DNA from 4 places in the Bacillus pretiosus genome. Region 3 is predicted to be linked to each of the others. Evidence: riboswitches for the same ligand, from Rfam matches in the RefSeq annotation. Region 3 holds a riboswitch; each other region holds the start of a gene.
The links. A riboswitch is a leader RNA that binds a small molecule or an ion and turns the genes downstream of it on or off. The one in region 3 is predicted to bind S-adenosylmethionine.

Region 1: it holds a riboswitch for S-adenosylmethionine, as region 3 does, so the genes downstream of both, ACU8YW_RS02070 (cyclase family protein) here and ACU8YW_RS01120 (peptide ABC transporter substrate-binding protein) in region 3, are expected to answer to the same signal.
Region 2: it holds a riboswitch for S-adenosylmethionine, as region 3 does, so the genes downstream of both, ACU8YW_RS15760 (M20 family metallopeptidase) here and ACU8YW_RS01120 (peptide ABC transporter substrate-binding protein) in region 3, are expected to answer to the same signal.
Region 4: it holds a riboswitch for S-adenosylmethionine, as region 3 does, so the genes downstream of both, ACU8YW_RS07205 (YezD family protein) here and ACU8YW_RS01120 (peptide ABC transporter substrate-binding protein) in region 3, are expected to answer to the same signal.

What each region holds. Positions count from the first base shown of each region.
Region 1 is NZ_CM129593.1:385,211-390,181, reverse strand. It holds gene ACU8YW_RS02075 (PRK06851 family protein) at 78-1,187, opposite strand; SAM riboswitch class I at 1,337-1,449, shown strand; gene ACU8YW_RS02070 (cyclase family protein) at 1,534-2,166, shown strand; gene ACU8YW_RS02065 (hypothetical protein) at 2,194-2,574, opposite strand; partial or broken gene ACU8YW_RS02060 (ATP-binding protein) at 2,753-2,959, opposite strand; gene ACU8YW_RS02055 (S-adenosylmethionine decarboxylase related protein) at 3,169-4,434, opposite strand; gene ACU8YW_RS02050 (YwrJ family protein) at 4,671-4,971, opposite strand, start outside.
Region 2 is NZ_CM129593.1:3,068,451-3,073,421, reverse strand. It holds gene ACU8YW_RS15770 (VOC family protein) at 1-109, opposite strand, end outside; gene ACU8YW_RS15765 (DEAD/DEAH box helicase family protein) at 221-2,530, shown strand; SAM riboswitch class I at 2,606-2,708, shown strand; gene ACU8YW_RS15760 (M20 family metallopeptidase) at 2,797-4,002, shown strand; partial or broken gene ACU8YW_RS15755 (Lrp/AsnC family transcriptional regulator) at 4,138-4,530, opposite strand; partial or broken gene ACU8YW_RS15750 (IS6 family transposase) at 4,622-4,759, shown strand.
Region 3 is NZ_CM129593.1:193,656-198,626, forward strand. It holds gene ACU8YW_RS01115 (peptide ABC transporter substrate-binding protein) at 1-242, opposite strand, end outside; gene ACU8YW_RS01120 (peptide ABC transporter substrate-binding protein) at 651-2,291, opposite strand; SAM riboswitch class I at 2,424-2,528, opposite strand; gene pgoN (glyoxal/methylglyoxal reductase) at 2,682-3,515, opposite strand; gene proC (pyrroline-5-carboxylate reductase) at 3,517-4,320, opposite strand; gene ACU8YW_RS01135 (GRP family sugar transporter) at 4,533-4,971, opposite strand, start outside.
Region 4 is NZ_CM129593.1:1,370,921-1,375,891, reverse strand. It holds gene sat (sulfate adenylyltransferase) at 1-339, opposite strand, end outside; gene ACU8YW_RS07210 (phosphoadenylyl-sulfate reductase) at 378-1,082, opposite strand; gene ACU8YW_RS07205 (YezD family protein) at 1,169-1,312, opposite strand; SAM riboswitch class I at 1,385-1,493, opposite strand; gene lysA (diaminopimelate decarboxylase) at 1,610-2,926, opposite strand; lysine riboswitch at 3,107-3,288, opposite strand; gene ACU8YW_RS07195 (DUF3888 domain-containing protein) at 3,378-3,773, opposite strand; gene ACU8YW_RS07190 (LTA synthase family protein) at 4,028-4,971, shown strand, end outside.

The sequences.
Region 1 (4,971 bases), 190 kb from region 3:
AAATATACTCCTAATTTTACTACATACTAAAATAGCTGTCAGAAAATTCCCGACAGCCTACCAAAATCCTTTATTTTTTACTTGTTCTTTTCTTTTACACTAACCGCAATTCGTTCAAACTCTTTTTGAATCTCCTCTTTATATGCATCTACTTTTGAAAAATCCATAGCAGCAATATATATTCGTTCTAATTTATCACGAACTGATTTCGCTTTCGCTAAGAAAGACATCGCCTCATTCATTTTTGCTTTATATTGAATCGACACGTCACGAATTTCTGTCGCATACTTCTCATCTGTCCCTGGTGTTACAATCAAGGCATACATATCTATAATTTCATCACCTTCGCGGCTCGGAAAATATTCATGTGGTGCGGTGCTATCAAAAATTGCAAACCCTAATTCTCTTACGATAACCATATCAAGACTATTTGGATCAAATCCACAATGATATACTTCAACTTCAAATCCTTTTTCTTCTGCTGCCTTAGCTAATTTTTTAAGCATTGTTGATTTCCCAGATCCTGGGCGTCCTTTTATAAAATAACGATGTGGTAATCCCTCTGTTAAATTAGGAACAAAATCAACTGCTCCTTTCGGTGTAGCTGCCCCTAAAAACCGATGTTTCACAAGCGATTGTTTCCCGCCTTTATCTGTAAATAACTTCTGAATCAGCTGATCGGTTAGTTCATTTGCTTTATTAAAATCAATATTATTAATATATATTTTCTCCCACTCGTCATGTATAACTAGTGCCTCGTTAAAACAAGCGTAAGCAGTTTGAAAAGCCTTGCTTGCTTCTGAAACAAATCGTTCAATTTCCACCTTCTGCTTTCTTAATTTATCTGAGTCCCAAGCAACCCCTAAATTAATATACTCTTCGACAACTCCTGGCATTTTCGGCTCAATAACATGCGGTGATGTTCCATCAACAATTCCTACTTTTAACTTCGGGATAATTACACCATCAACCGATTTATTATCAGAAGAGCAGTGTAAAAATTCAATATCATATCCTTTTTCAACCCACTCGCGACCTATTGCTTTGATTAAAGAAGATTTCCCGGTTCCAGGACCACCCTTTAAAATAAATAACCTGTTTAGCCCTTTTAAATTCTCATCGTATAAATTATGAAATCCTCTAGCTGTATTTCCACCAGCGTAATAATTCAATACATTCCCTGTCACTGCACTCACTCCTTCGCAGCATTCTATTTACATAAGCTACAATATGCGAGCAACTTTATTTGGGTGAATACCTATTTTATATTGCACGAAAAAAGGAAATGAATTACAATTTAAAAGTAGTGAATATTCAGAAACGAAAACTTAATATGTCTTTATCAAGAGAGGCAGAGGGACCGGCCCTTTGACGCCCAGCAACCTCAGTTTATACAAACTGAATAGGTGCTAATTCCTGCAAAATGCATTGCATTTTGAAAGATAAAACGTAACTATTGTGTACAAAACTCATCTTTCTTGATTATGAAAGGTGAGTTTTTTTATTTCAAAACATATATTGGAGGTATTTAAAATGAAAGTAATTGACCTATCACAAACATTTGAAAACAATATGTCCCAATTCCCTGGAACACCAAAAATCAATTTAGGAGCCATTACAAGCGTTGAAGAGACAGGCTATCAAGTTACAGATTTTCATTCTGTCGTTCATGTTGGCACGCATTGTGATGCTCCTGCTCATTTCATTTCAGGCGCAACGACTATTGATCAATTACCCCTAGATCAATTTGTAGGCGAAGCTGTTCTTATTGATGTAACTCATGTACAAGAACGAAAACTACCTAAAGAAGTATTACACAACGCTGACATAAAAGAAGGTGATATTGTCATTTTCCATTCCAATCTATCTACGAAATGGAATACAGAAGCATATGAGAAAGAAGCTTTTTATCTTTCTGAAGAATTAGCTGAAGAACTAGTTCAATTAAAAGTAAAATCTGTCGGTTTAGATTTCATCTCTCCTGATGAGGTAACGACAGAAACATCGCCAATTCATCACATACTACTTGGGAATAATATTTATTTAATCGAAAACTTAACAAACTTAGATGCAATTAACACGAAACGTTTCTTTTTCTCAGCGGCACCTTTAAAAATTAAAGATAGCGACGGTGCTTTCGCAAGGGCATTCGCTGTAATTTTTTAAACAAACTATACAAAAAAGCAAAGATCATCATTGACCTTTGCTTCTATTTTTTTTATTTAAACTAAGAAAGAATTGCTCAACACGAGGACGTAACCAAGCTAAATAATCTTTCTCTTTCTTCTTTGTACAAGCTATTTCTTCGCCATCTACCATTCCGACAAGCTCTAGCTCTAACAGTTGCCTCGTAAATGCTAACATATTTATTTCTTCGTCTGGATACTCTTCTTTTAATTTCTCCTCAATTTCCCCCAATAAAAAACCGTCACGCATCATTGCCAATGCATCAATCCAAAGTGGCGGCATTTCATATTTTTCTCCTGTAATTGTATCTTTTACAATATAATTCTTTTGCTCTTTTCGAAATTGAATCGTGTGTAAACATACAGTCGAATTTAATGTTAATTCCATCATACCACCTCTTTCATAATATCTGCATAGAAAAAAGGATGCGCGTGCACCCCTTCTTTCTCTAACACTACCGAACCGTTACATGAATAATAAATCTCATGTCGATATTTTCCTCCATTATAAACGAAGTATTTTATAAAAAAAACCCTTCTTGAAACATTTTATAAAATGTTTATATTTACACAACAAGAACACTTTTCTGAAAAATATTTTTCTCTAGCACATTATGCTGTCGGTAAAAAATTTCCTCTTTCGTTCCTATTCCCATGCTACTTTGAATCGCGATACTTCCTTGATGTTCCTCAATGATTTTATATGTAATCATTAACCCCAGTCCCGTACCATTCTCCTTTGTTTTGTAAAAATCTTTACCGATTTTCTCTAACAAATCCGTTAATTTTTTTAAATACTTTTAAAGCTTCTCTTTCCTCATATATCAAGCTTTTAAATTTGTTCATATAAATACTCCTCATACTCAATACAAAAGCTCTACATATTATCTCCTTAAATTATAAGTATGAAATTGCTTTCAGGGTAAGATGTAACCTTATCATACGAAAAGGAAGGAGATTTCCCCTTCCTTTTCGTCACAACTTATATCCATCTTACCCGATCATGTAGCAATCCATCCGTAAAGTCATTTCCGCCCACTACAAAATCCTTCATATATAAATTCAAATATTCTCCGTACTTACTCTCTGTATTTAATAATAATTCCTCTACATAATAGGCACCTTGTTTAAAGTTATCGAACAGTAAACTACACAAGCCAGCATAAATTCCGCATCCTACTTGGAAGTAAGTCGCATTCGTTTTATATTTATGAAAAACTTGACTGCTATTCATCACGTTATACATATATGTCTCACTATTTTCATAAACGAGTAATACACCTACTAGATCCTCGCCGGCAATCTCTTCTTCGGCTGGATTAAATACTTTACGATTCCAACTCCATAAATCTTCTACTTGATCTAAGTTCTGTCTAATTACATTAGTCGTATACTCATTAATTCGGTAAAGAAAACCCACTTCCATATTGAAGTTTTTTCCTAAAATTAAAACTTCCTCATGTGGCATTAAACAGCCATAAAACTCTTTCTCTCCTAACTTTACTTTATACTCTGAAGCATATACATCTTCATAAAAATAAAGAGGACGATGATGACTCATATACATCGGATAACTCCATATCGCTTCATCTAGAAATCGCTCTACTGCCCATGAAGCATAAAGTGTATGAGGCTTTATAAGTGCTGTATCATTTAAAAATGACGTATCATGTTCTACTATATAACATGCTCTTGGCTTTTCCTTTGGACGTTCCTTCATAAGTTCAACAACCATCCATTGAACAACACCTGGATTCATACCTGAGCCTATAATTGCTTTTGTATTTGTAAATTTCTCTTTCTCCTTCTCAAACCTCGTATATCTTTCCGTAAGCTGAAAACCGATTAAACTATCGTCCTGATCTACTTCCTCATTTTCCAAAGCTGAATTAATATAACAAATTCCAAGTTCATTACAACAACTTAATACTCTGATTGTATCTGCCCCCGAAACATCAATAACAACACCCGTGCTTTTTTCTTTCAAATGTTGTTTGAATTTCACTACATCTTGAAGGTCAATTTCATATAAAAACAATTGATCTTTCAAATTTGGAAACAACTCACCATAATAAGCCCTATCTTTTTGTTTTATGTCAACCAAATGAAATGTAACATTCTTTATCGCTTCATAAATCGGGTCTTTTTCATTTGCTATCGCTTGATTTAAAATTGCTAAAACTGCTTTTGCTGCTCCACCAGCACTACCAAGTAATGTAATCGATAACGAATTTGGAAACTGCTCCACAAACAAAACCCCTTTAATATATTAGTTGAGCAGTTCTCCCACAAAAAAATAAATTGAATATATAAAAAATGGCTCGTACATATTTTTTATAATTTTGCACAAGATTTCCTCTTCAAAGGTCACACTAACACATTTATATTCAATTCATTTTCCCTCTCATATTCAAATCGAGCTAAACAAATAGGCTCGACCTTTTCTTCTGCATATAAAAGAAAAAGCCAGCCCTTTCAACTAGATTACGGACAATGGACAGATTTCACATGTTGAATATTCACATACATTTTTGCATCACGTGCTTTTAATATTTCAATATGCCCTTCATCAATCTTTGCCATCTTTCCGATTTTATTAGATTCCTCACCTAAATCGAACACCATGATTTTGCCGGACATTTTAATAAGCTGTTCTTCGAATGTTCTAGCTAACGTAATATTTAATGGATTCACGGGGAGTTCATTTTTATTGAGGGCGTACGGGACTTGGTTTTCTTTATACGGAATTAACCATTTCAAATGCTTTAAAGATATATATACTGTT
Region 2 (4,971 bases), 2.4 Mb from region 3:
GACCCATACGTTTAATGAGCTGTAAGCCAACTACTTCTTCATAAAATGAAATAGATGCTTCTAAGTTTGCGACCATAAGACCGACGTGTTCAATTCTTCTAACTGGCATGTAGATCCCTTCTTTCTGAAAAATATATACAATATGTTATTGAAAATTAAGAAAATAAGCAAGATAAAAACCTTACAAATTTTAGCTTGTTATATGGTATAGTGAGAAAGTATGTTTGGGGAGAAGGAAGGAGATTATACGATGAATACACCTACTCAAACTCCTTCATTATCGGCAACGATGAAAGAGTGGCATTATGCATTAGCGTATGAAATTAAACATTGGAAAACGATAGGTGGTAGTAAAATTTCTATCATGAACGGTCGTTTTTTATATACAGATTATGAAAGTACAGTATACGTATTTCAGCTCATATCGGAAGTAAGCTTACCGGAAGGTTCACCAATTCGAATTGAGTTTGATGGTGAGGAAGCGACAGGAGAAGTATTATCTGTACATGGATTAGAAATAGAACTGAAATTAAATGATTATATACAAGGTGAAATACGAGAAGCTGTTTTATACAGTGAACCGTGGCAATTGTTAGAGCAACTACAAGAGCGATTGAAAGAGGCACATAAAGATAAGCTAAAACGTAATCGTATAAAGCGTCTTGTTGATGGGACGAGCAGTCCGAAACATATTGAGAAGATGAAAAATCCGAAAAATGAATTGGCATATCGTTCATTTTACAATCCGACAACGTATGTGTGGGGACCCCCTGGAACAGGGAAGTCTTACAATTTATCACGTATTATTTCGGCGCATTATCAAAAAGGAAAATCGGTACTTGTATTAGCTCATAGTAATGCGGCAGTAGACGTATTAATGAGTGAAGTAACGAAGCAAATTGAGAAGAAAAAGAAATGGAAACCTGGTGAAATTGTTCGTTACGGTTATAGTCAACATGAACATATAAGAAATCATGAAACATTACTTACGTCGAAGTTAGTTGAAACGACGAACGGATCATGGGGAGAGGAAAGACTCTATTTAGAAGAAACACGACAAGATCTTCGTGAAAAGATTTTATCATATAAAGCGACTTCTGCTGATAAGAAGCGTATACAAGAGATTGAAAGTGATCTTCGAAAGCAAAAAGCGAAAATTAAAGAAGTAGAAAAAGAATATATTGAAAATGCAAAAGTAATCGGCGCAACTTTATCGAAATGTGCCATTGATTCACTTATTTATGAGCGTACATTTGATTTAGTTGTCGTAGATGAAGTGAGTATGGCATATGTTCCGCAAATTGCATTAGCAGCTTCACTTGGAAAACGTATCGTCGTTTGTGGGGACTTTTTACAGTTACCTCCAATTGCGATGGCGAACCATGAACTCGTTCGAAAATGGCTTGGGGAAGATATGTTTTACCATGCTGGGATTGTTGATTCTGTCAATAAATCAGAAGCACATCCGAACCTATTTATGTTGCAGGAACAAAGGCGTATGCATGCGGATATATCGAAGTTTACAAACTCATTTATTTATAAAAATAGAGTATACGACCATCCGTCTGTTTCAGAGCGTAAAGAACTTGCGCGATTGCAACCGTTCGCAAATGAGGCAAGTGTTTTATTTGATACGAGCTTAATGGGAGCCTTTTCGTTAAAGGACGCTGCTTCTGGTTCTCGATTTAACATTATGTCTGGTTTAGTAGCGATGCAAATGATGTTAATCGGACTGTTAGATGGTGTTCAATCGATCGGTGTTGTTACACCTTACAGGGCACAATCCCGCTTTTTATCAACGTGTATTAGAGAAATGTTGCAGAGAACGAAATATCAAAACATACCAGTTTTAGCGGCGACGGTTCATAAGTTTCAAGGTTCTGAAAGAGATATGATGATATTTGATACGGTTGATAGTTATCCGCAAGAACGACCTGGCGTGTTATTCTTTGACCATAAAAATCATCGCCTCGTCAACGTTGCAGTGACAAGGGCAAGAGGGAAGTTCATTCAATTATCAGATTGTCATTATATGCGTAAAAACCTTTCGAGAAAACAAGCGTTATCACAATTAACAGCTCATATAGAACGTCACGGAGATGTGTATGATCGTACGACATCAAGACAATTGTGGGAGCGGAAAATTTCGAAACGTTTACGCTGGTTTATGGAAATGAATCTTGAAGAGCCGAAAGGGTTATTGAAAGATATTTTAGCCGCAAAACGAAAAATTATTATTTCACTTCCAAGTACAAAGCAAGTGGATAAGCGAGTCTGGCAAGCGTTAATGCGTACAAATGCGCAAATAACAGTGTATAGTGATGGACCAGTTCCGTTAAAAAATGTAAAGTTACAAAGACAAAATAAAGCATTCCCGTTTATCGTAATCGATGATGAAATCTTTTGGGCAGGAGCACCGCTCACATCTCAAATGATGTTTGAAGGTAGTATGGAATTTCCGTACGTATGTGCAAGATTACAAGCACCGGAAACAATTGGTGTGTTAAAAGGATTTTTAGATATTCGGTAAATTCGGATAGGAATTCCTTGACTTTTAATTGGAATGAACATAGAATGAATATAATTTAATATAATCTTATGAAAATTCTTATCACGAGAGGTTGAGGGACTGGCCCTATGACACCTCGGCAGCGGATTCTTTTATGAATACTGTGCCAATTCCAGCAAGGTAACTTGAAAGATAAGAAAGAAGCTCATTTTGACTGTAAATGCAGAAGCCTCTTTCTATCTTTTAGAAAGAGGCTTTTTTATGTGAAAATATAAGGGGGAAGAGAAATGGGAGCGACTGGAGTAACGTCACAAAGAAAAACAATTGAAGAGAGTATAGAAAGAAATAAGGAAAAGTACATAGAAACAAGTCACGATATTCATGCGAATCCGGAGATTGGTAACCAAGAGTTTTACGCATCAAGAACGTTAAGTTTATTACTAGGTAGTGCAGGGTTTCAGCTGCAGCACAATATAGCTGGACATGAAACAGGATTTATCGCGCGAAAAAGTTCAGGAAAACAAGGGCCAGTTATCGCATTTTTAGCTGAGTATGACGCTTTACCAGGACTTGGTCATGCGTGTGGTCACAATTTAATTGGCACAATTAGCGTTGCGGCCGCGATCGCATTATCAGAAACGCTTGAAGAAATTGGCGGAGAAGTTGTCGTGTTTGGTACTCCAGCCGAAGAAGGAGGACCAAATGGTAGTGCGAAAGCGAGTTATGTAAAAGCGGGGTTATTTAAAGATATTGATGCGGCACTTATGATTCATCCGAGCGGAAAAACAGCGCCAACGAGCCCTTCACTAGCAGTCGATCCACTTGATTTTCATTTTTACGGAAAAACAGCTCACGCCGCAGCTTCACCTGAAGAAGGGATTAACGCATTAGATGCGATAATTCAACTTTATAACGGTATTAACGCACTTCGCCAACAACTTCCATCAGATGTGAAAATTCATGGCGTTATTACCGAGGGGGGAAAAGCACCTAATATTATTCCTGACTACGCATCAGCAAGGTTCTTCATCCGTGCAGCAACGCGAAAAAGATGTGCAGAAGTAACAGAAAAAGTAAAAAATATCGCACAAGGAGCAGCGTTAGCAACAGGCGCAAAAGTGAAAATCCATCAATTCCAAAACGAAATCGATGAACTACTCGTAACAAAAACATATAATGACGTCGTAGCCGAAGAACTAGAATTACAAGGTGAAGACGTAAATCGGAAAGAAAGATTTGGCATCGGCTCAACAGACGCAGGAAACGTAAGTCAAGTCGTACCAACAATTCATCCGTACATTAAAATCGGTCCAGATGACTTAATTGCGCATACGAATGAATTTAGAGAAGCAGCACGTTCAGAACTTGGAGATAAAGCGTTAATTACATCCGCAAAAGCACTAGCAAATACAGCGTATCGATTAATTACGGAAGAAGGGCTGTTAGAGAAGGTGAAGGAGGAGTTTAGAGAGGCGCAGAGAAATCAGGGGTAGGTGAGAAGGAGACGTATCTCTGGATTTTCTAGTAGGAAATTGAATGAAAAAAGAACCAGCCTATGGCTGGTTCTTTTTATATTATATAAGAATTTTCCCACATACACTCGGTATCTTTATCTTAGTACCCTCTTATCAGAACGACAATTTCTCCTCAAACTCACTCTTTAAAACAATTAAAGGAGACGATAATCCAAATTGCATTAAGGAGTCTAAAAATGTAGCGAGAGAATCCATCGAATCGCTCATGACCTTCATCATATAATTAAACTCCCCGCTAATTCGATATAAATCAGTTACTTCGGGAGCGGCATTACAAAATTGGATGAAATCAGAGTATTGACTCGTTTTAAACATGATGAATGCTTGAATGTTTTTATTAATTTTAGAAGGCTCAAATTTTGTTCGGCAAGCCGCTATAACTCCTTGATCTTCAAGTTTATTAATACGCTCTTTTACAGCAGGTTGCGTCATGGATATGATCCGTCCTATTTATGAAACGGAAATTCTCGCATTTTCATATAACAAGTTTTTCTACATGAAGCTACACTCTAGAAAACAGGATTTAGGGGAATCGGACATGAGATATTTTAAAGGAAAACAATTCAAGTAAGATGTTATTTTAGTAGTTGTCGGCTACTACTGCCGTTTTTCTTTCGGTTATCGTGATGTATCTGAAATCCTGAAAGAACGTGGTATTTCAGTGAAAACAACAACCATCATGCGATGGAGTCATAAATATGGCAATCCCATCTATTGAATTTGGAAAGTAAAAAGTAAATCTGCACGCTTATGAAACCTTTCATACCCTATATAAACAAAGGCGAAGTCTTCAAAGAGACTCCGCCTTTTCAACGTACAATGAACTTCAACAATTACTAGCTACTTCCTAAACATTGTTCTGCATTTACCAACCTGTTTATGCTTTTTTCAAACTTTGCAACAGAACCAGTTTAACCATCATCATGC
Region 3 (4,971 bases):
GGTTTGTTATCTTCTCCCATTGCATATAAACCTTCAAAAACATTGCGCATTACGCTCATGGATTCCCCATCCGTTGCTTTTGCAACATCCATTGTTGGAATTTCTGAAGCGAATGATAAGTTAATTGCCTGTTTATCATTTGCTTTCGCTCCGCTTGCATGATCTTTATTTCCTCCGCAAGCAGTTAGTAATAGACTTGCCCCTAAAACAGATGCAACAACAGGTACAACTTTTTTCTTCATTGTTCGTTCCTCCCTAAATGTGTTGTTCGTAACGTCGTAATGTCCACGTTTTGAAGTGTAGCTATAGAAGAAGAGAAAACCTATTATAGATATGTGTATGTAGGTAATCAGGTGTTCTATATGTATATACATGTTGATCTATAATCTATCGTTATATGTTTCAACGTAGTAGACGTTATATTTTGATGGTGAAATATTTTGTTTCTTTGATTATTTAGAATATTAACACTGGAAAGAACTATATGTCAATAATAAAAATAGATTGTTAATTTCTTAGAATAATATATTAAAAAAGCAGATTTCCTCGCATTAGGGAATCTGCTTTTAATATGTTTTGCTAAAAAAACAATTGGTGTGGGCTAATAATCAGTGGGGGATGAAGAAAACCCCACTGATTAAAGTTTCGCTTTATTTTTCAATTTTGGCCCATTTGAAGTTTAATTGACCTGCAAAGTCTACTTGCACAATTCCTTTCACATAAGAACGTTCTAAATAAGATTCGCCTTTTTGGTAAAGAGGAGCGATAACAGAGTCTTTAAATAATATTTTCTCGGATGCTAGTAATGCTTCCCAGCGAGCTTTTTCATCACCGGCTAAAGTTGTTTTCACTTTTGCTATTGTTTCATCGAACTCCTTATTAGAGTAATGATCTAAGTTGTAAGGGTTATTCGTTGTAAATAGCTCAAGGAATGTAATTGGATCAGCAAAGTCAGGGCTCCAGCCGTCAATTCCAATTTCGTAGTCACCTTTTAATAAAAGTGAAACTTGTTGTTTACGTGGTTGTGGTTTCACATTTACTGTTAATCCATCTAAATTCTTTTCTAGTTGTCCTTTTAAGAACTCACCAGTTTTCTTATCAAGGTCAGCATCACTTGTTAATAATTCTAATGTTATCTTTTCAGAACCAAGCTCTTGTTTTGCCTTTTTCCATAATTCTTGAGCAGATTTTGTATCAACCTTTGTTAAATCGCCGTTTGCAGCACGGAAGTCTGTTCCGTCAGGTCCTTTTGCAAAGTTTTTCGGCACGAGACTAGAGGTTGGTGTAGAGCCGTCATTTAATAACGTATGTACAAAGGATTTTCGATCAATTGTTTGATCGATTGCTTGGCGTGCAGAAACGTTTTGAAGTACTTTGTTTTGTTGATTCATACGTAGAAACTGTACCCCTACGTTTGGCCGTTCTTTAAAGTTAGCATCCTTTTTATATTTATCAACGAAGTCAGATGTTAGTTTGATACGATCTAATTGTTTTGACTCGAATAAATTTACTTCTGTAGATTTTTCTTTTACGACGCTAAAATTGATTTCTTCCAGTTTGACAGTATCTTTATCCCAATAGGTAGGGTTTTTCTTAAATTTAAAGCTTTGCTCATGCTTCCAATCGCTTAGTGTAAAAGCTCCGTTGTACAAAATTGTATTGTCTTCTAAGGCATACTTATCACCTTGTGCTTTAAAGAATTCCTCGTTAATTGGTAGAAATGTTGGGAACGCTGTTAAGCTTATAAAGTACGGAACAGGACGTTCCAATTCTACCTCAAACGTATGGTCATCAATTGCTTTTACACCAAGTTGATCGGCTGGAAGTTCTTTGTTGTTAATTTTTGTTGCGTTTTTAATATCAAAGAATAGAAATGCATATTCAGAGGCTGTTGCTGGATCGACAGCTCTTTGCCAAGCGAAGACAAAATCTTTTGCTGTGACAGAAGTGCCGTTTGACCATTTTGAATCTCGCAGGTGGAATGTGTATTTCGTTTTATCGCCACTTACTTCATGAGATTTCGCAACGCCAGGGACAGGTTTGTTACCTTCACCAAGATTATACAAACCTTCAAATACGTTTCTCATTACTTGACCAGAATCAGTATCTGTAGCACGAGCTGTATCCATTGTTCGTATTTCAGTAGGTGAAGATAAGTTTAAAACCTGTTTACTAGGCGCCTCGTCTTTTGCATTTGCTCCGCTTGCTTCGTTTTTATAACTACCGCAACCAGTTAATAAAATACTTACTCCTACAACTGATGCAATACCGGGTACAAACTTCTTTTTCATTTGATTTTCCTCCTAAATAATTAAGTTTGGATGATGATGAGGGAAATGAAAAATAAAAAATCCCTCTTTTCATATTGAGAAAGAGGGATTTTTACGTACAAGTTATGCACCCGTATATAAACGAAGGCCCTCATTCTATCTTTCAAGCACAATGCTTGCAGGAAGTGGCACAGTATTCAAAATGAACCTGTTGCCGAGGTTTCAAAGGGCCAGTCCCTCCACCTCTCTTGATACAATGAGTAAACGAATAAATTTTATTAATTTTTGTGTTTCTTTGATAATTCAAAATCTTACACCTTGGATGATGAAGTGTCAACCAATCGGGATATAGTTTAAATTTTCAGTTTTATTTAACGAGAAAAACCACTGCATATGGCAGTGGTTTTTCTACTAGAAGTCAAAGTTATCTGGATCTGGACCAACGCGACGATCTTCATTTAGAGCTTGAATTGCTTTCATGTCATCAGCACTTAATTCAAAATCGAATATATTTGCATTTTCAATAATGCGATGTTCTTTAATAGATTTAGGGATTGTTACAACTTCATTTTGTAAATCCCAGCGTAAAATAATTTGTGCAGTTGATTTATTATATTTTGTCGCAATGTCTTGTAATGTGGAGTTATCCAGTAGTTGTCCCTGCATTAATGGTGACCAAGCTTCAAGCTGGATGTTATGTTCTTTACAGAAAGCGTGTAATTCTTCTTGTGCTAAACGTGGGTGGTATTCCACTTGATTGACCATTGGCTTAATTTCAGCGATTTCAAATACGTCTTGTAAGTGGTGAATGTGGAAATTACTCACACCGATAGCACGAACACGGCCATCTTTATAAAGTTTTTCTAACGCTTTCCATGATTCAGTATATTTCCCTTTTACAGGCCAATGTACTAAATATAAATCTAAATATTCTAGACCTAATTTTTCTAATGTAGTTTCAAATGCTTGAAGTGTTGTTTCATATCCTTGATCGCTATTCCATACTTTTGATGTAATAAATAATTCTTCACGTGAAACACCTGCTTCACGGATCGCTTGTCCAACGCCTTCTTCGTTTTGATAGATTGCTGCAGTATCGATGCTGCGGTAGCCATTTTTAATTGCTGATTTTACAGACTCAATTACTTCTGAACCATCTTCTACTTTAAAAACACCTAAACCGAACCAAGGCATTTTTACACCGTTATGTAATGTAGTATAGTCTTTTAAACTTGTTAAACTCATATTATTTCCCCCTAGCTTTTTTGTTTGTTGCTTCTACTGCTTTTTGAACCGCCTCTGAAAAATTATATTCATATAAAGCTTTGAGACCTTCAGCTGTGGAACCACCTGGCGTTGTTACTTGTTCGCGGAGGTTAGCCGGATCTTGCGTTTGTTCAAGCATAGAAGCAGATCCAGAAATCATTTGAATGACAAGGTGTTTTGCGGTTGCTTCATCGACGCCATAACTTTTTGTTGCTTCAACCAAGCTTTCAGCAAAGTAATAAAGGAAAGCTGGTGCACTTCCAGTAACTGCAGTAAGCTGATGAACTTCTTCCTCAGTGCAAAGTTGCGAAGTACCAATGCCTCTTAAAAGCAGTTGCAAGGTTTCTTGATGCATCTCGTTTACTGATTGTCCTGTTGTATATAAGGAGATTGACTTCCCAATTTCAGCAGCTGTATTTGGCATAATCCAAGCAACAGGCGTGTCCTTAGGGAGTCTAGCTTCTAAATAAGATGGACCAATGCCAGCAGCTACCGTTACGACAAGTTGATTCGATAGTAACGGAGATAGCTCCGCTAATAATTCTTCATGTGCAGAAGGCGGCATTGCTAAAACAATCGTATCAACAGATGTAACATGCTGCTTCCAATCTGTTGTGATAGACACATTATATCGCGCTCGTAATTGTTCTAGCTTTTCTACGTTGCTGCGGTTAGAAACGATAATTTTTTCGATGTATTCTTTGCTTGTTTTAAGTAATCCGGAAAATATAGCTTCTGCCATACGACCAGCACCAAGAAATAGAATTCGATGTTTAGTTAGCATATCCTTTATTCCTTTCTAGTGGAGATATGTTATAAAAAACGATACCATTTTTAAGAGAATTTTGTAAAAAGAAAAGACTTATTGTGAAAAGGATGGAAATGGAGGGAGGAGGGTAAATATAAATAAGGTTATAAAAATTATTATACTTAAAAAATAGTTGTAATAAAAAATCCCTGAAGCATAACTGCTTCAGGGATTAATAGATTATAAGTTTATGCTTTTGTCATACCTAACAATACAGCACCGCCGATAATTAAAACACTACCTAGTGCAATAAAGATCAATTGACGTTTTGTTTTCTTTTCACCTAAGAAGACAATCGCACCGAATGTTGAGATAACGATTCCAGTTTGAGATAATGGGAAGCTTGTTGCTACTCCGACACGTGGTAATGAAAGAAGTAAGAATAAGTTTCCAGTTCCCCATAGTAAACCAGATAAAGCATTACGGATTGCATATTTGTTAAATGGTTTATGTTTAGATGTCAGTACAACCGCACCAACAAACATACCAACTGCTTGTGGTAAAATAGCAGACCAACCATCGATATTATACCAACGAATAATAATTACATATACAAGGTAACCGAAAGTAGAAACAATTAAAGTAAGAAGTCCTTTTTTCAATTGTCCTGGTGGCTGTGCATTTTCT
Region 4 (4,971 bases), 1.2 Mb from region 3:
CTTGTCAGGCACAAAAATATCTTCTATTTGAATGACACCATATACATTTTCAGCATTAACAAGTTTTACTTCCTCTCCAGCTTTTAGACTCTCTGCTACTTCTTCTGTTACTGGTAATGTAATCGGTATACTCCATATGCTCCCGTTTGCTAAGCGAAGCGTTTCTACGACCGAATCATAATCTTTCTTTCCTAAAAAACCAGTAAGTGGGCTATATCCCCCTGTCGCTAATAGCTCTAAATCACTTAACGCAATGTTGTCTAGTTCAATTTCTTTTTCGATTTGTGATACGTCGTAAGTCTCGTCTATACGATTTATTAATTCGTTTCTTGTACTCATTTTCTATTTCCTCTCTTAGCTTTATTTTCAAATTCATCTTATTGGTAATGAAGACCACATTCTGTTTTCACTTTCCCAGACCACCTACCATCTCTCGAATCGCCACCCTCACCTACAGGTAACGTACACTTCTCACACCCAATACTTGGATATCCAACATCATGCAGCGGGTTATACGGTAAGCTATGTTTGTATACATATCGCCACACTTCTTTCCACGTCCAATGAATGAGTGGACAAACTTTAATAGATTGAAAGCGATGATCTTGATTTATAAACTTTGTATGCTTACGTGTTTCTGATTGTTCCCTCCTTAAGCCCGATATCCAAGCTTTTTCCGCTGCTAATGATTTTTCTAACGGTAAAATTTTTCTAATTTTACAACAAAGATTCGGATTACTTTCCCATAATTTCTCACCATGCAACTTCGCTTGTTCATCAAGCGTAAGTTCCGGCTGTTTTTCTATAATATTTAATGAAGGAAATCGTTTCCGCACTTTTTGAATTAATTCATACGTTTCTTGAAAATGAACATTCGTATCTAAAAATACAACTTTAGCAGATGGATTTACTTGGTTTATAAGATGCAGCAATACCATCCCTTCCACTCCGAAGCTACATGCGTATACAATTTCACTTTTATATTCTTTATAAGCCCAACTTAATACAGATAGCGCGCCTTTCGTTTCATCTTCTTCTGAAAATGAAACATTATTTTCTTCCCACGTTTCATACGTCAACATGTTCTTTCCCCCTGTAAAAGCAAAAAGACGGTTTTAACCTAATATAATAGGTTAAAACCGCCTCTAGTTTTTCTAGTCAGCGCTTTTTACTTTAAACGTACCTTTTCATTTTTCTCTAATTGAATGACTTTCCCATCTTGCACAACAATTGTAATTGAACCATATTTCATATCAGCAAGCATCGCTTGAATTTTCTCAGATACTTCCTCAAAATGTTCCCGTACGCTCACGCGAACAGCCCCCCTTTTTATTCATAAAAAAAATCTTTCCCATTTCGAAAAGACTGTTCGGTAATATATTTTACCTTATCTTTCAAAATGGATTCCATTTTGCTGGATTTAGCACCTTGCTTTCTATAAGCAGGTTGCCGAGCTTCTTCGGGCCAGTTCCCTCCGCTTCTCTTGATAAGCTTTGTATTTGTATTTTATCACAATTCTGATTTTTTTCAATCCTAGTTTTCCGATATATTTTAATTATTTTGTTTTATAAAAAAGGAATTGCCCATCCGAACAACTCCTTTTTCCCATTCACACAAGTTCTTTAATACGTATGCGATCGTTCCCAATAATATTTTCATATGTTTCACGCTCTACAACAATTTGTGATGTGCCGCCTTTCGCGAAGACGACAGCTGGTCTACGAATCCGATTATAATTATTCGCCATCGAGTATCCATATGCCCCTGTACAAGAAATTGCTAATAAATCGGCTGAAGCAACTTTCGGTAGAGTGATATCCCAAATTAACATATCTCCACTCTCACAGCACTTCCCAGCAATCGAGACAAGTTCCTCATTCTCATCATTCCCTCGATTCGCTAACATCGCTTCATAACGAGCGTTATATAAAGCAGGTCTTAAATTATCAGTCATCCCACCATCCACTGATACATATTTCCGAATACCAGGAATATCTTTCACAGATCCGACTGTATAAATTGTCGTTCCAGCATCCCCTACAATACTACGGCCTGGTTCAACCCATATTTCTGGCAGGGGATAATTACATACTGTAAATTGTTCCCTCACAGCACTTGTTACAGCTCGCACATATGTCTCAAGAGTTAATGGTGTATCTGACTCTGTGTAGCGTATTCCGAATCCTCCGCCTACATTTAGCACTTTTACTACATAGTTTGTTCGCTCTCTCACTTGTTCTAAAAATTGACGAAGAACTTCAATCGCTCGCACAAAGCCGGCCGTTTCAAATATTTGTGATCCGATATGTGAATGAATTCCTAACACATTATAATTTGATTTTTGTAAAGCAATCTCAATTACTTGCATCGCTTGACCATTTGACACGCCAAATCCAAATTTCGAATCATCTTGGCCTGTTGTAATATATTCATGTGTGTGCGCCTCTACTCCGGGCGTTACACGAATTAATATGTTCACAAATTTCCCATGTTGCACTGCTAAATCATGCAAAATTTCTAATTCCAAGAAATTATCTACGACAAAACAACCAATATTCGCCTGAAGAGCCATCACAATTTCTTCTTCTGTTTTATTATTGCCGTGAAAATGAATGCGTGATGCTGGAAATCCTGCTTGCAGCGCAGTATATAATTCTCCTCCAGAAACAACATCTAATGACATATTCTCTTCACGAGCCACTCGGCACATCTCCATGCACAAGAACGCCTTGCTTGCATATGCTACTTGATAAGAGAAACCACTTTCTTTAAACGCACGATGAAACGCGCGGCACTTTCCTCGAATTGACTCTTCATCGTATACATAAAGTGGTGTTCCGTATTGTTTTGCTAGCTGCGTCGTATCACATCCTCCAATTTCTAAGTGTCCTTGCCCATTGATTCGGCTCGTGCCGTGTAAATACATTTGAATTCCTCCCTTATTTCCTCTAAAACTCATAACCCCAATCTTCTATTCATTGCAGCACGCTTTTAGATAGACAAAAAACGCGCGGAACAATGTTCACACGCGTTTCTTATTAGGAAAAATATATATTGAAAAAATAAACGAGTTGTTATCTCCTCAAAATAAGAAACCGCATCAACATCTCCAAATAGCTCTCCATAAAATAAATATTATGACAGTACTACATTTATTCAATGCAGTCCCAATATATGAATAAGATGGTTATTCTTATATTTCGGCAATAGTCCCTTTCAACCTATGATCACAGATTCCATTAAATCTCCCATAGCTTACTCTTTCCTATCGCGGCCTCTACCTTTGAGAGTAGATGAGGTAAGTCTATTTAATTTTCAAACATCTAATTGTTGCTATTAACAATACCAAAGGACCATTTTATTTGTCAAACAATTTTTTATATTGTTTTTTTACAGTTTAATTTCGTATCATTTGGTAAGCGCTTTACTGAAATCTTTGACACTTCCCATTCGCCTTCTTCATTATTAAATGTAATCGTTACCTTCTCAAATGGTGGAGCAATTTTCCCAGCAACTCGTTCATACTTCGTTACTTCAATACTTGCTTGAAATAAATATGTACCGCTATACACTTTTTTTAAACTAATAATTTTAGGACATTGATAAGGCTTCAAGCTCCCATATTGTTTTTCAATTGCTTTATTTATTTTCGGAAATAAAACAGAATAAAGGGCATCTTCCATAAGAGGTGCATCATATTGGGCTACCGACACACTCGGTGAAGCAAAAAGTATAACACTACTGCATACTATAAAATATAATAATTTTCGCATTATAACCTCCGTATTATTACACGATTCTTTCTGCGCACGATAATTATCATACATAGAAACTCCGTTTTATTGTCTCCCACTGCCCTTTTTCTACTCAATTATTATAAAAAAGTCCACAACTCTCTTTTATTTTCGTATAATGATACTCATAGTATAATAAACATAATAACAAAGGACTGTTCGTATATATAAAATGAGGCGCTAATCAAACCGGCTCACAAGAACTGTCATGCTTTTTAGGAGAGGAGTATATTATGCTACAACGTCTGTTTCCAAAACTGCGATTTGCACTCGTTGCAGTCGTTTTATTATGGATAAAAACATATATTGTGTACAAGCTAGCATTTGATATTAAAATTGATAACTTCTTTGAAGAATTTATGCTTTTTATTAATCCACTAGCTGCGTTACTTTTATTTTTCGGTTTTGCTTTACTTGCATCTAAACACCGAAACCGTATTATAGTTGGAATCAGTTTTATACTGTCCTTTATTTTATTTGGAAATGCAATGTTTTATGGGTTTTATAACGATTTCGTTACGTTCCCAGTTTTATTTCAAACAAATAATATGGCTGATTTAGGGACAAGTATAAAAGAACTCTTTACGTACAAAACATTACTTTTATTTGCAGATGCAATTATTTTAATGTTTCTTTCACGTAAATTCCCAGCATTTTGCGACAAGACGCCACTTTCTCGCTCTGAGAAGCGAACTTTCTTTAGCGGTGTAACAGCTCTATTAGCATTACAAATTGTCGTTTCAGTTATTTATAAGCCACAAATGTTCTCACGCTCATTTGATCGTCAAACTGTCGTGAAAAATTTAGGTTTATACACATATCATCTATTTGATATTACACTTCAATCTAAATCTTCGGCTGAACGTGTATTTGCAAGTGGTGACGGGTTCTCTGAAATTAAAAACTATACAGACTCAAAAGATAAGCAAGTTGATAAAAACTTATTTGGAGCTGCAAAAGGTAAAAATGTAATTTTGATTTCAATGGAATCTACACAAAGTTTTGTTATTAATAAAAAAATAAATGGAAAAGAAATCACTCCATTTTTAAATGAATTTATTAAAGATAGTTTTTATTTCGATAACTTCTATCATCAAACGGGACAAGGTAAAACTTCTGATGCTGAATTTATCGTTGAAAATTCACTTTATCCGTTAGACCGCGGTTCTGTATTCTT